DNA from 2 places in the Planococcus sp. VCh962 genome. Region 1 is predicted to be linked to the other one. Evidence: predicted binding sites of a transcription regulator. Region 1 holds the regulator's gene; the other holds the start of a gene.

Evidence for each region. Region 1 encodes LexA, which represses DNA repair genes until DNA is damaged. Its sites were predicted from a motif close to CGAACATATGTTCG; they were not measured.
Region 2: a site for LexA is predicted at 3,210-3,223, ahead of AC3AQ9_RS05420 (Y-family DNA polymerase). Genes of this name have one in related genera too.

Annotation. Positions count from the first base shown of each region.
Region 1 is NZ_JBYLHS010000001.1:351,813-359,224, forward strand. It holds gene AC3AQ9_RS01795 (hypothetical protein) at 29-454, shown strand; gene AC3AQ9_RS01800 (hypothetical protein) at 502-696, shown strand; gene AC3AQ9_RS01805 (class I SAM-dependent DNA methyltransferase) at 778-1,509, shown strand; gene lexA (transcriptional repressor LexA) at 1,597-2,217, opposite strand; gene yneA (cell division suppressor protein YneA) at 2,384-2,701, shown strand; gene AC3AQ9_RS01820 (YneB family resolvase-like protein) at 2,698-3,351, shown strand; gene AC3AQ9_RS01825 (DUF896 domain-containing protein) at 3,409-3,642, shown strand; gene tkt (transketolase) at 3,730-5,733, shown strand; gene AC3AQ9_RS01835 (YneF family protein) at 5,866-6,099, shown strand; gene AC3AQ9_RS01840 (hypothetical protein) at 6,277-6,555, shown strand; gene AC3AQ9_RS01845 (alpha/beta hydrolase) at 7,130-7,412, opposite strand, start outside.
Region 2 is NZ_JBYLHS010000001.1:1,064,007-1,071,418, forward strand. It holds gene AC3AQ9_RS05415 (ABC transporter ATP-binding protein) at 1-1,713, opposite strand, end outside; gene AC3AQ9_RS05420 (Y-family DNA polymerase) at 1,889-3,169, opposite strand; gene argH (argininosuccinate lyase) at 3,566-4,939, opposite strand; gene AC3AQ9_RS05430 (argininosuccinate synthase) at 4,936-6,168, opposite strand; gene AC3AQ9_RS05435 (DUF3221 domain-containing protein) at 6,298-6,870, opposite strand; gene AC3AQ9_RS05440 (MBL fold metallo-hydrolase) at 6,986-7,412, opposite strand, start outside.

The DNA.
Region 1 (7,412 bases):
AGAAGTATGAATATTGGAGGAGCATTGGATGAAGATATTGAAAATTTTAATTGTATTGCTCATCGTGCTGTTTCTTGGGGCAATTGGTGTGTATTATTTCGGTACCAATATGGCTTCAGAGAAAATGGTGGAAGAAGCAACTGAACAACTGAACAACAGCGGACAATTGGAAGAAATCCAATCGTATGTAGAAAATGATCCTGAACTTGCTGGCTATATCGAAGAAGCAAAAGCGGCTGACGAAAGTTCCTTGCCATTCAACTCAACCGGACAGGCAACACGGGTATTGATCCAAAAAGTAGGAGTTACAGAATTAAAAAATATCCAGAGTGGTGTCCAAAACGGAACGATGTCTCATCAGGAAGCCATTCAAAAACTGGAACAGGATTTGACGGAAGAAGAGATGCTGGCATTGAAAGTCATCGCTTATAAACAAATATACGGTCAACAATAATATTGAGTTGTGGTAAACTAAAGGGAGCTTACAGAGGAGGTCAGTGAATGAAAACATTTCAAGTGGAATTCTATTTTGACCAAGGGAATACGATAGTCCTTTCTGTACAGGCCACGGATAAAGAGGCTGCTTTAGGGAAAATCCCTTCAAACGGAACTTATGACGTAACAGATGAAGCCAGCGGTAAAATTTATCGCATCACGATTAATCTTGTCAAGTATATCGTGGTCAACCAATCTTGATAAAAACAAGCATCGCTCAAGCAGCGCATGCTTTTTTTATACTTAAAATAAGAGATTTTTCCGACAAGGGGATGGGCATGAATGGAATTCAAAGGAGCCAGTGCGTATGATCAGAAAGATTTTTTAAATCAATTTCTGGCAAGAAGAAACCGGGAAGAAAGTCCGAATAATGCCATTGAAAGGCCAATCGTCATAGAATTGCTGGGAAAGGTGAAAGGCAGGAATCTACTGGATCTTGGATGCGGAGAAGGCAGCTTCGGTAAAGAGCTGTTATTGGCTGGAGCGGATCATTACACGGGTGTAGAAGGTTCGGATCAGATGGCTTGGCTGGCAAAAAATGAACTGAAAGGCACCAAAAGCGTCATTCTGCAAGAAACGATGGAAACTTATGCGTTTCCCCACAATGAATTTGATATAGTTATGTCCCGCTTTGCCATTCACTATGTTGCCGATATCCAAGAGCTGTTTAAAAAAGTGCATCAGGCGTTAAAAGATAACGGCAAATTTGTCTTCAGCGTTCAGCATCCTTTGACAACTTCTTCTTTTATCAGCAAAAAAGAAGGCGAAAAAAGAGGGAATTGGATTGTGGATGATTATTTTAATTCCGGCGAACGTAAAGAGCCATGGATGGATAAAATCGTCGTAAAACATCATCGAACCACCGAACAATATTTTAATGCCTTAGCGGAGGCAGGCTTTAAGATTGAGTCCTTGCGTGAAGGGGAACCTAAACGGGAAAATTTCAGCAGTGAAGCAGAGTACCGGAGGCGCAAAAGAATTCCGGTTATGCTGGCATTTTCTTGTGTTAAATAACTTGCATATTAATTGGAAAAACAAGCAATGGAATTTACGACGAACTCAAAATAAAAAAACGCTGAGAAGAAATTCTCAGCGTTTTTTTTATAGGATTTGGCGATAGACGCCAACCACTTTGCCCAGAATAGAAACTTGATCGACGATAATCGGATCCATCGAAGAATTTTCAGGCTGCAAGCGGAAGTAATTATCTTCTTTGAAAAAGCGTTTCACTGTTGCTTCATCATCTGCAGTCATCGCAACGACAATATCTCCGTTGTTAGCTGTCTGCTGCTGTTTAACTACAACGTAGTCACCGTTTAAAATACCAGCTTCAATCATACTTTCACCCATGATTTCAAGCATGAAAATATGGTCATCCTCGGTACCGTATGTCTGAGGCAGCGGGAAGTACTCTTCCACATTTTCGATGGCGGTAATCGGCAGCCCTGCAGTAACTTTCCCGATCAACGGAACATGCAACACTGGATTTCTTTCAATTAGCGCATCTTCTGTGCTAATGATTTCAATGGCTCTCGGTTTAGTCGGGTCACGGCGGATCAGTCCTTTGCTTTCCAACCGGGCCAGATGGCCGTGGACAGTCGAACTGGAGGCCAGGCCAACTGCTTCTCCGATTTCACGAACGGAAGGCGGATAACCTTTAGCACGAACTTCATCTTTTATAAAAGTCAAAATATCTTCTTGGCGTTTCGATACTTTTTTCAACAGTTTCACCTCTTTTTAGTTGTTCAGTATGTTTTTCTACCCATAGTATACCAACTTGGGATATGAAATGCAAACATAGGTTCGAATTTATTTGTTGACAAAAACACTTGTTCGCATTAATATAAGAACATACATTCCGAACACATATTCTTAGGAGGCGGTTCACATGACAATCATTCGAAAAAACTCTTATTTTACAGCATTATTTACGCTTATTCTTATATTCTCCATTTTTTCGGTAATCACCCATAACAATGAAAAAACACAAGTAAGCCACGTCCAAATTGAAGAAGGCGATACTCTGTGGACTTTGGCTGAATCATTCAGTGGAGACACTCCCCATCAGCAATGGATCGATGAAATTATGAAGGAAAACGGATTGACTACTGCCAAAATCGTTGCCGGCCAATCACTTAAGATTCCGAGTGACCAACTCAAATACACCCCAGATGAAACCATCAAGCTGGCAGGTGATGCAGAATGAAAAAAACTGCGTTAATTTATTGCCGCGTCAGCACCACGAAAGATACACAGGAAACTTCGCTCGAGAGACAGGAAGAAGAGCTGCTAAAATTTGCATTTGAACAAGGCTATATTGTGGACCAAATATTTTCTGATCAGCATAGCGGCTATGAAATGGACCGAGAAGGCTTGTTGGAAATGCTTAACTGCATCAAGACGGAAAAAGTAGATGCTGTTTTTATCCAGGATGAAACGCGTCTTGGACGAGGGCATGCCCGCATCGCGCTTTTGCATGTCATGAAAAAATACGGCGTGGAAGTCTACACTTTATCTGACCAAGGACCGATTGCCTTGAATGATATGGATGATATGGTGCTGGAAATTTTAGCGATCGTAGAGGAATACCAGCGAAAAATACATAACGCCAAAATTAAACGAGGCATGAAACGTGCTGTTGAAAACGGCTATAAACCCGAAAAGAATCTAAAAGGGAAAGGCAATCCGGAAGGAAGGGAGCGCCTTGATTTGCCGATTGACCAAATCGTCAGCTTAAAGGAAAACGGACTGACCTTCCATGAAATCGCCGTTACGCTGCAAGGATTTGGCTACCAGGCAAGCAAAGCGACTGTCCATCGCCGTTATAAAGAATTCGAACAAATGAAACAGGGCTAATATATTGCAGAAAACCATCTTCTTTTGTACGATATGTAAGAAGAAAGGTGGGGTTTGATGTTATCACCAGATAAATTAAATCGAATTAATGAATTATCACGAAAATCTAAAAAAGCGGGCTTGTCTATAGAAGAAGCAAAAGAACAATCTTTACTTCGTCAAGAGTATTTGCAGACATTCCGGAAAACGATGCGCGGAACCATTGAAAACGTAAAAGTGATCGATCCGAATGGCGACGATGTAACTCCAGAAAAAATCAAGAATATCCGGGAGAATAAGTATTTAAATTAATACTTATTCTCTTTTTCGTTGTATTCTTTTCTATTGTTGACTACACTAGTAAGGGATGAAATTTTGTTCTAGAGAGGATGTTTTTTTATGTCAAACCATGCAGATCAACTTGCAGTGACTACGATTCGCACACTTTCCATTGATGCTATCGAGAAAGCTAATTCCGGGCATCCTGGATTGCCTATGGGAGCTGCTCCTATGGCTTATACATTATGGACGAAACATATGCACCATAATCCGAAAAACCCTAAATGGTTCAACCGTGACCGTTTTGTCTTGTCGGCTGGACACGGTTCAATGCTTTTATATAGCTTGCTTCATTTGAGCGGTTACGGCCTTACATTGGATGAAATCAAAAACTTCCGCCAATGGGATTCGAAAACTCCAGGACACCCTGAATACGGCCACACAGAAGGCGTGGAAGCAACCACAGGTCCTCTTGGCCAAGGAATTGGTATGGCGGTTGGAATGGCAATGGCAGAACGCCATTTAGCGGCTACATACAACAAAGAAAACTTGAATGTTGTAGACCATCACACATTCGCTTTATGCGGAGATGGCGACTTGATGGAAGGCGTTGCAGGTGAAGCTATTTCACTGGCTGGCCATTTGAAGTTAAATAAATTGGTAGTACTTTATGACAGCAATGACATCTCATTAGACGGCGATCTTCACATGAGCTTCTCTGAAGATATTAAGAAACGCTTTGAGTCTTACGGCTGGAACTATTTGCGCGTTGAAAACGGCAATGAATTGGACGATTTGTCTGAGAAAATCGCTCAAGCTAAACAATCATCTGACAAACCGACAATTATCGAAGTAAAAACCGTCATCGGTTACGGAGCTCCGAATAAATCCGGTAAAGCGGATGCGCACGGTGCACCACTGGGCGAAGATGAAATGAAATTGGCGAAAGAATATTACGAGTGGACATTCGACCAGGATTTCCACGTGCCGGACGAAGTATACGAAACGTTCAAACAAGCAACAGAAGAATTAGGCGGCAACGCTGAAACGGCTTGGAACGAACTGTATGCTGAGTATGAAGCACAGCATCCTGAACTGGCTGCACAGCTTCAAAGAGCAATCAAAGGAGAACTTCCTGAGAACTTCGATGCCGACTTCCCAACTTATGAAGTAGGCAAAAAGCAAGCTACCCGTGCTTCTTCAGGCGATATGGTAAATGCTATCGCGAAAGCTGTACCTTCATTCTTTGGTGGTAGTGCGGACCTTGCCGGATCGAACAAAACAAACATCAAAGGCGGAGGCGACTTTGATGCTGAAAATCCAACTGGACGCAATATCTGGTTTGGTGTGCGTGAATTCGCAATGGGGACTGCCTTAAACGGTATGGCACTACACGGTGGCCTTCATGTATTTGGCGGCACATTCTTCGTATTCAGTGACTATGTACGTCCAGCAATCCGCCTTGCGGCTTTGATGGGCCTTCCGGTAACATTTGTATTCACTCACGACAGTGTAGCGGTTGGAGAAGATGGCCCTACTCACGAACCTGTTGAGCATTTGGCTTCGCTTCGCGCAATGCCGAATTTGAGCGTTGTCCGCCCTGCGGATGCGAATGAAACAAAAGCGGCTTGGAAACTGGCTTTGACTGCGAAAACTGCGCCAACGCTATTGGTTCTTTCACGCCAAAACCTGCCTGTGCTTGAGCACACGAACGACTTGGCAGCAAACGGTGTTGAAAAAGGTGCTTATGTGGTTTCGCCAGCAGAAAACCCACAAGCATTGCTATTGGCAACCGGTTCTGAAGTGAGCCTTGCGGTAGCAGCACAGAAACAATTGGCAGAAGAAGGAATTTCGGTTTCTGTTGTATCTATGCCATCTTGGGATCGATTTGAAAAACAAGACAAAGAATACAAGCAATCGGTTATTCCGAAAACGGTCAAAAAACGTTTGGCAATCGAAATGGGCTCTTCATTCGGCTGGGAACGCTATACAGGCGATGAAGGCGATATCCTTTCAATTGACCGCTTTGGTGCCAGCGCGCCAGGCGAGCGCATCATGAAAGAATTCGGCTTCACACCAGAAAATGTAGTGGCGAAAGTCAAGAACTTAATCAACGAACAATAAAATGACATAAAAGCGGAAGCGGAACAATGCTTCCGCTTTTATTATTTTGATCTTATGGTCATGGGCCGGATTTTATAGTATAATCCAATGTGGTGCACTACTTATTTATGCAACGCGAAGGAGGTAACATGAATGGCTACTTGGATCTGGATCGTAATCGTTATCGTGGCGTTGATCGCAGGTGTTGCGCTTGGCTTTTTCATCGCTCGTCAATATATGATGAAGTATTTGAAAGACAATCCACCGATTAATGAAGAAATGCTACGTATTATGATGATGCAAATGGGACAAAAACCGTCTCAGAAAAAAATCAATCAAATGATGGCTCAAATGAATAAAGCTTCTAATAAACCTGCTAAAAAATAAAAAGCACTCTCATGGAGTGCTTTTTTTCGTTCCTTGAAATAGCCGGCGAATTCTATTCTTTAGGTTTTCTCCACCAACGCAGTAAGTTTAGTGAGAAAGCTCTTTCTCCTTACGTTTCAAATAGCTGCAAAACAGGGATAGGAGAAGAAAAGAACTTAAAAAATGGGAGGGAATATTATGCCTGAACAAGAAGAGTTCGTTTTCTACATGCCAGTGATTGAAAAAGAAGAATCGCGAGAAAAAGAAAGTTTCAATACGCAAATGGCAGGAGTCGGAAAAGTTTTGCCGGTTTCGATGGAGCAGATCAATGAAATGGTAAAAGGATTATCGGACTATAGCCTAGATACAATAGAATTGCATGTCAGAGGAGTGGCGAGAACGGGACCGATGGTTGAATTTTTCATCGGAGCAGAAGGGGAAGCCGGACTAAAGCTGGTTTTGAAAAAAAAGAAATAAGGCAATGGAAAAAGCACTCTTAATGAGTGCTTTTTTAGCTTGTTAAGAAAATTGAAAATTGTATTAGCGATCATCCCTTAACCGATATTTCACCCCACAGATCCGCTCCTGTCTCTCTCTCTGTATCGCTGCGCTAGCTTCGAGACATGAAAAAGCGTTGCATCGCTGCGCTAGCTTCGAAACATGAAAAGGCGTTGCAGGGTCTCGGCTGTCTCGTCGCTACGCTGCCCCGCAGGCAAGACATTGGCCGACGCCCGCGTGGCCAAGTCTTTGCGACGAGATTGCGCAGGAGCAGTATGTTTTCTCCGCTGGTTGGCTCCATATCCGGAGAGCCGGTCCAATTATTAGAGAGCTTTCCGAATGAGCTCCCTATTTCAGAGAATCTCTAAAGATGGCAAAAGAGAGCTGAATGCAGCGGAAGGCGGCGACTCCTGTGGGAGTAGTGTGAGTCCTGAGACCCCGCAGGGAGCGGCAGCGAGCGAGGAGGCTCAGGCCACACCCCACGGAAAGCGTCCGCCCTGGAGCGCAATTACAGAAGAAGATACTTGTTTCTCGACAGCCAGAAAAAGCACTCTTAATAAGTGCTTTTTTGCATTTCTGAAGTCATCAATCCATTTTCCCGTAGAAACGCAGCAACTGTCTGTTCATATTCTTCTGAGTTTTCATTGTACGACTGGGCGTGCGCTCCTTCAGCAAAAAACTTGATTGCTTTTGGTCCCGATTTTACATCATACATTTCCTGAGACATTTCTGGCAGCACAAATTCATCTTTCAAGCTATGGATGAAAAGGATCGGACTTTTGATGTTTACTACCGCTTCAATGGGTGAGACGGTAGAGATGGAATAACCATCGCGC
Region 2 (7,412 bases), 710 kb from region 1:
CAGCTCATACATTTCATAATAACGCCCTTTTTTCTTCATCAGCTGCTCATGTGTCCCGATTTCCGCGACCGTCCCTTCGTGCATCACCAGAATTTGATGGGCATGCTGGATGGCACTGAGCCGGTGCGACGTGATGATTGTCGTTTCACCGGTGCGCATTTTTCTCAACGAAGCGAGAATCGCTTCTTCTGTTTTCGCATCGACTGCTGACAAGGAATCGTCCAATATCAACAGTTCCGGCCTCATCATCAATGCACGGGCAATGAAAATCCGTTGTTTCTGCCCACCGGACAGCGAGACGCCCCGCTCTCCGACAACGGTGTTGTAGCCATCCGTGAAATTCACTATATCTTCATGGATATGGGCGAGCTTTGCCGCTGCGTGCACTTCGTCGGTCGTGGCATCTGGCCGGGCAAAGGCAATATTGCCCGCCACCGTAGTAGAAAACAGGAAATGATCCTGCGGCACGTAGCCGATTGCCTCGCGGAGCCGCTGTTTTTTATAATCGTTGACGGAAATTCCGCCGAATGTGATTTCGCCATCATAATCATCAAACTCCCGCAGCAACAGACGTAAAATGGCGGATTTGCCGGAACCGGTCTTGCCGACGATGCCAAGTGTCTCCCCGCGCCGCAAAGTGAAATAAACATCCTGCAGCGCCGCGCGATCATCGCCGGTAAATCTGAATCGCTCCAGTGAAAAGACAATATTGCCCTGAGGCCGCAAATCAACGGCATCTTCCCGGTCATCAATTTCAACCGGTTCTGCGAGCAGTTGGCGGATCCGGTCATAAGAGGCCCGTCCGCGTTCAACGATGTTGAAGAGCCAGCCAAAAGCGAGCATTGGCCAGATCAACAGGCCAAGATACGTCGTGAAAGCCACCAAATCGCCAATCGTCATTTCCCCATTCAAGACAAAATAAGTGCCGAAGCCGAGCGTCAGGAAATAACAGACGCCGATGATGGCGGAAATGGTCGGGTCAAACAGCGAATCGACACGTGCTACGCGGATGTTTTCATCGACGACAAGGTCGGACAACCGCTTGAAATCTTCGACATTCTGTTGTTCCTGGCCGAATGTCTTAATGACTTTCATGCCGGAGATGCTTTCCTGGGTTTTGTCATTTAAGCTTGAAAACGCTTCTTGCGCTCCGTGAAACCGTTCGTGCAGCAGTTTGCCGTAATAATTGGTCATATATGCCATCAAAGGCATCGGCAATAACACAATCACCGTCAATTTCCAATTGACGGTGAGGGCCATCGCCGCAATGACAAAGCCCCCGGTCGCAATGGAATCGACCAGCGTCAAAACGCCGACTCCTGCCGTTTGCTGCACGGCCTGCAAGTCATTCGTGGCATGGGCCATCAAGTCGCCGACCCGCCGCTTTTGGTAAAACGCCGGTGACATTTGCGTAAAATGATGGAACAGCCGCTCCCGCAGATTCCTTGCCAGAAGAATGGATGAGCCAAAGATCATCAGGCGCCATGCATAGCGCAGCGCATACATGAGGAGTGCTGAAGCCGCCAAAACCCCCAGCCATTTCACTAAAAAAGCAGGCGTCAGAGTGCCTTGGCTGATTTCATCGACAACAAAACCGATGATGCGCGGCGGCAGCACTCCAAGAAATGCCACGAACAACAGCAAAACAACTCCGCTGATGTATTGCTTTTTCCTTTCCTTGAAAAACCAGCCCAACTCCCAAAAAACGCGCATAATTTTTTCCCCTTGCTGTCTAGAGTATATGTATGGATTTATTCTTTTTTTATTTTAACAAGCTTATTCACGGAAAGATAGAAATAATTCGAGTTTTGAAATAAATTCGGGTTGTCTGGGGAATGTTCTTTATCGGAACGGAGCTTTCAATCGGATTTTTTCTGAATGATGGATCTCAGTCTTCCGGTTCATCAATGCTGCCATCCGCTTTATGGCCGCCGATTAAATTTGCCCGTTCGAGCGCCGTGCCAGCTTCTGTATAAGATACCGCGCGCAGTACGGCAGTCGGGCCATATTTTGCCCGCAATTGGTCCATCGCTTCCCCTAATTTCCGGTTCTGCCATTTCCGCTGTTCAAACAGGCTCAATTGCATCGATGTTTCATCTTCCAATTTCGTCAGCGTAAGGGCAAGCCTTCTTGCCGGCCGGCCGTCATAGAATTCCGACAGCAATTCTTTGCACACAGCATAAATTTTCAAGGTATCGTTTGTCGCTTCCTCAATGGTCCGTGAGCGGTTAAAGCCACCGCCAAACGCTTTTTTGCTGTAGCCGACCGCAAGCGTTACCGTGCGTCCTGCTTTCCCGGCTGTTCGGGCGCGCATGGCGACATCTTCCGCCATTTCCAGCAGCACCGCCGAAATATCCTTTGCCGTGGTGTAATCACGGTAAAGGATCTGCCCTTTGCCATAACTGACTTGCCCTTCCACAAGCGGCGCGCCGAGTTCCGACAAATCGATGCCCCAAGCATGATGATAAAGCTGATTGCCGAGAATGCCGAAACTTGCTTCAAGCTGCGCGAGTTCACAATGCGCCAAGTCACCGACTGAAAAAATTCCCATGCCATTCAAAGTAGCCTCCAGCCGTGCCCCGATGCCCCACATTTTGCTGAGCGGCGTAACCGGCCATAACTTTTCCGGCACATCGGCAAAAGTCCATTTTGCAAATCCTTCCTTTTTCGCTTCCAAATCGAGCGCCAGCTTCGCCAGCAGCATATTCGGTCCCATGCCGATAGCGGAAGGCAGGCAAAACTGGCGGATGATATCGTCCTGGATGCGTGCTATGACTTCTTCGGGGGTGCCCCATAATTTTCCGGTGCCGCTCAAGTCCACAAAACTTTCATCGACGCTATAGACGTGGATTGCTTCAGCCGGCACGTACTCTTTCAGCAAGCGGGTAATTTCCATCGACACTTTTAAAAAGAAGCCCATTTTCGGTTCGATTTTTTGGATGCGCGGATCATCCGGAATTTCAAACAGCCGAGTGCCGGTCCTGACCCCGAACTCCTTCTTCAATACCGGCGACGCTGCCAGCACCACACTGCCGCGCCGCTCCTGATTGCCGATTACGGCAATGCAAGCGGTCAACGGATCGAGGCCTAGGTCGATTGCAGCGCAACTGGCATAGAAACTGCGCATGTCGAGGCAGATGATGGGCCGTGTTTCCAATTCCTCATACATGACTTTTGCCTCCCTTTTCTTTCCCTTCTATAAGCATATACGAACACTTGTTCTTAATCAATAACCGTTTTCTGTTGCTATTAAACCATTGCAAAGCATTTTGGTTCGTTGCCCTGCTAGGTGAAAAGAAAGTATTTAGGCTCGGAAGGAAAGTATTGGTGCCCGCAAGGAAAGTATTTCAATGGAAACCGGTCTTAACTAGCAGCTCAACTTAAAATTCACCAAGTGGGATAAAGGAAATCTTAGCTTCATTCTAAAAGATCCCTAAGGCTTAAGGCATTTGCCAAACGTAAAAATTGCCATAGTAAAAGCCGATTTTCCTTAGGGGAGAGGAAAATCGGCTTCTAGCTTCCAGATGCGGGTACCAAGCGCATCTGGCTTATATGATTGGACTTTTTACCCGATGAGTTGCTTGGCAAGTCCCAGTTGATGTTTTACTTGATCAAATCCTGTGCCCCCGAGCGAGTTTCTGCGCTTTACCGCAGTTTTCGGCTTCAAGGTTTCGTAGATGTCTTCGCCAATCAACGGGCTGGCCTCCTGCAAATCCGACAGCGGCAGGTCTTTCAGGAAATAACCGCGCTGGATGCAAGTGAACACCAGTTTTCCGGTCACGTCATGCGCTTCGCGGAATGGCATACCCTTTGCTGCCAAGTAATCGGCGAGCTCTGTGGCATTCGAAAAATCCGAATGTACAGCTTTTTCCATAGAATCGGTGCGGACTGTCATCGTACGGACCATGCCTTCAAAAATCGGCAAGGACCCCATCAATGTATGGACCGTATCAAACATGCCTTCTTTGTCTTCTTGCATATCTTTATTGTAGGCAAGCGGCAGGCCTTTCAGCGTCGTAAGCAATCCGAAAAGGTTGCCATAGACGCGACCGGTCTTGCCGCGGATCAGTTCGGCCATATCCGGGTTTTTCTTCTGCGGCATGATGCTTGAGCCCGTTGAGAAAGCATCATCCAGTTCGATAAAGCGGAATTCTTCACTTGACCAAAGAATGATTTCTTCGGCAAAACGGGACATATGCATCATCAGCATTGAAGCATTGCTGAGAAATTCAACGATAAAGTCGCGGTCACTGACGGCGTCCAGGCTGTTTTGGTAAACGCCGGAAAACCCGAGGAAGCTGGCTGACAATTCACGGTCAATCGGGAAAGTCGTGCCCGACATCGCCCCGGCGCCAAGCGGCGACAAGTCGATGCGTTTCAGCGATTCCGACAAACGTTCTTTATCGCGTTCAAGCATCCAAAAATACGTCAGCAAATGATGGCCAAATGAAATCGGCTGTGCACGCTGCAAATGGGTATAGCCTGGCACCACAGTTTCCACATGGGCTTCCGCCTGCTCGACGATGGCCGACTGGAACGCAGTAACCGCTTCTATTATTTCTTTTACCCGGTTTTTTAAATAAAGATGCATATCGGTCGCAACTTGGTCATTGCGACTTCTCGCTGTATGGAGTTTGCCGCCGACCGGGCCGATTTCATCGATTAAATGTTTTTCCAAGTTTAAGTGGATGTCTTCGTTCGAAACGCTGAATTCCAAATCGCCGGCTTGCGCTTTTTCTTTCAGCGTTTGGAGCCCCGATAAGATCAAAGCCGTCTCTTCTTCTGAAAGAATCTGGCAAGCTCCAAGCATTTTGACATGTGCCGTGCTGCCTTCTAAATCTTCCAGGACCAGTTTCTGGTCAAAAGAAATGGAAGCTCCAAACTCATCAACCCACTGTTCGGCCGATTTTTGAAAACGGCCGCCCCACAGTTTGGTCATGATTTAACCCCTACTTTCACGTTTTCAGGAACAACGACTTCTTTTCTATTGACCATGGAATTGACGACTGTCGGAAGGCCCCATAATTCGATAAAGCCGACAGCTGATTCATGGTTGAATGTATCATCCGTTGAATAAGTCGCCAACTGCTCGCTGTATAGGGAGTTTGGTGATTTACGCCCTTCGATGATGGCATGTCCTTTGAACAATTTAACACGCACTGTGCCGTTGACATAAACTTGCGTTTCTTTCAGGAATGATTCCAAAGCGACACGAAGCGGCGAGAACCATAGGCCTTCATAAATCAATTCCGTCAATTTCTTTTCAATGACCGGTTTGAAATGCGCCATTTCCTTCACAAGTGTAATGTCTTCCAGCTCTTTATGTGCCGCAATCAAAGTCATAGCGGCTGGAGCTTCGTAGATTTCACGGGATTTGATGCCGACGAGACGGTTTTCGACATGGTCGATTCTGCCGACGCCGTGTTTTCCAGCCAGATGGTTCAATTCAAGAATCAAGTTTGCGAATGTATAAGAAACGCCGTTCAATTGAACCGGTACGCCGTTCACAAATTCAATTTCAACGATATCCGGAGTGTCCGGTGTGTTTTCCAAAGCAGCCGTTACATCATAAGCTTCTTCCGGCGGTGCTGCCCACGGATCTTCCAGAACGCCACATTCGTTGGCGCGTCCCCAAAGGTTTTGGTCGATAGAGAACGGGCTGTCCAAATTCACCGGAATCGGAACATTGTTTTCTTTTGCATAAGCGATTTCTTCATCACGTGACCACGCCCAAGCACGGACGGGAGCCACAACTTCTAGATTAGGGTTCAATGATTTGATTGATACTTCAAAACGCACTTGGTCATTGCCTTTTCCTGTGCAGCCGTGAGCAACTGCTGTTGAACCGGTTTCTTCAGCAATCTCAACCAGCTTTTTAGAAATAAGCGGACGGGATAATGCCGACACAAGCGGATATTTGCCTTCATATAATGTATGGGCTTGAAGAGAAATAAGTGCATATTCGTTGGCAAATTCTTCTCTTGCGTCGATCATGTAGCTTTCCACCGCTCCAACTTGAAGCGCTTTTTGTTTAATGAAGTTCAAATCTTTTCCTTCCCCGATATCCAGGCAAACAGCGACGACGTCGTAGCCTTGTCCTTTCAGCCACGGGATGGCCACCGATGTATCTAATCCACCTGAGTATGCGAGAACGATTTTTTTATTCAATATGAAAACCCCCAATGTATTTTTATGCATTTATATGCTGTCAATATACACATAATAACACGGGATATTTATAAGTGCAAGTGAATTAATTTGCAAATTAACAAAAAGAAAAAGCAGCCTCAGCTGCTTTTATTGTCCACCTACTGTATATTCATGTGTATCTAAATTGACGCGCACTTCAGCCATTTCTCCATCGATCATGTTATTGAATAAAAATCCGATTTCATTGTCCCGGACAATCGGCTGGCCAAGAATGACCAAACTCGACAATTGCTCGCCTTCGATGTAGGCAAGAAGCGCTTCGGATTGCTCTGCTGATGCTTCATCATTTAAAATCGACACCGTTTGCGCATCGGCTTCCATCGGGAATGTCTCTTTTAATGGACCTGTATAATCAACGCTGACCTTCATGCCGGTACGGATATCTCCGATTTTGCCATCTGTAGTTTCAGTTCCGTTGTCAAAATTGACTTTGACATCTTTCGGAATCGTGAAATAAATATTGTTCACAAGAATCTGATCCGCTGTCACTTGTGTGATAAACCCTTCTTCCGACAGTTCTTGTTGTTCTTCGGCTGCAGCGTCTGGCTCTTCAACTGCCGCGTCCTGCTTTTTCGGTTCTTCCGCCGGCTCAGCCGCTTTATCATTTGAACACGCTGCTAAAAATAACAGACTTGCCATCAACATACTCAATTTCTTCAAAATACCCCATTCCTTTTCGGTTTTATCATAATTGCGCCATTCATTTTTTGAAAAGTCCAACAGGTTTATTTTAACCGCTCTATGCCTTTGTTGCAATAGAAATTGGCCGCCAACGTCAGGCTTTCAAGTAATGGAAAATTCCGTTGCCGTCCATGCGCTCCGTAATCAATCCATCCTCCAGCAAATAATCGATTTGCCCAATCGTTTCCGACAAGGTGAGCCCAAGCTCTTTTTCATAAGCATAAGGGAACAGGTTTTTCGTCAAATCATAGACAGTCTTTTCTTCGTTTTCAAGCATATCCAGCACTTTCAATGCGCGTTGATGCTGTTTTTCAAGCCGCACTGTGACCAGTTCATGGACATTTCTGACGTCTTCCCCATGGCCGCTATAGACCACATCAATCGGCATTTTCAATAAACGCTCAAGCGATGCATTATATTGAAGCAGTGATTTCGGACGGCCTTCTTCCGGATGAAGCGGAGGCTCGATCAAAGGATTTGAGGAAACTTTTGCGATGACATGATCTCCGCCAATCATCTCC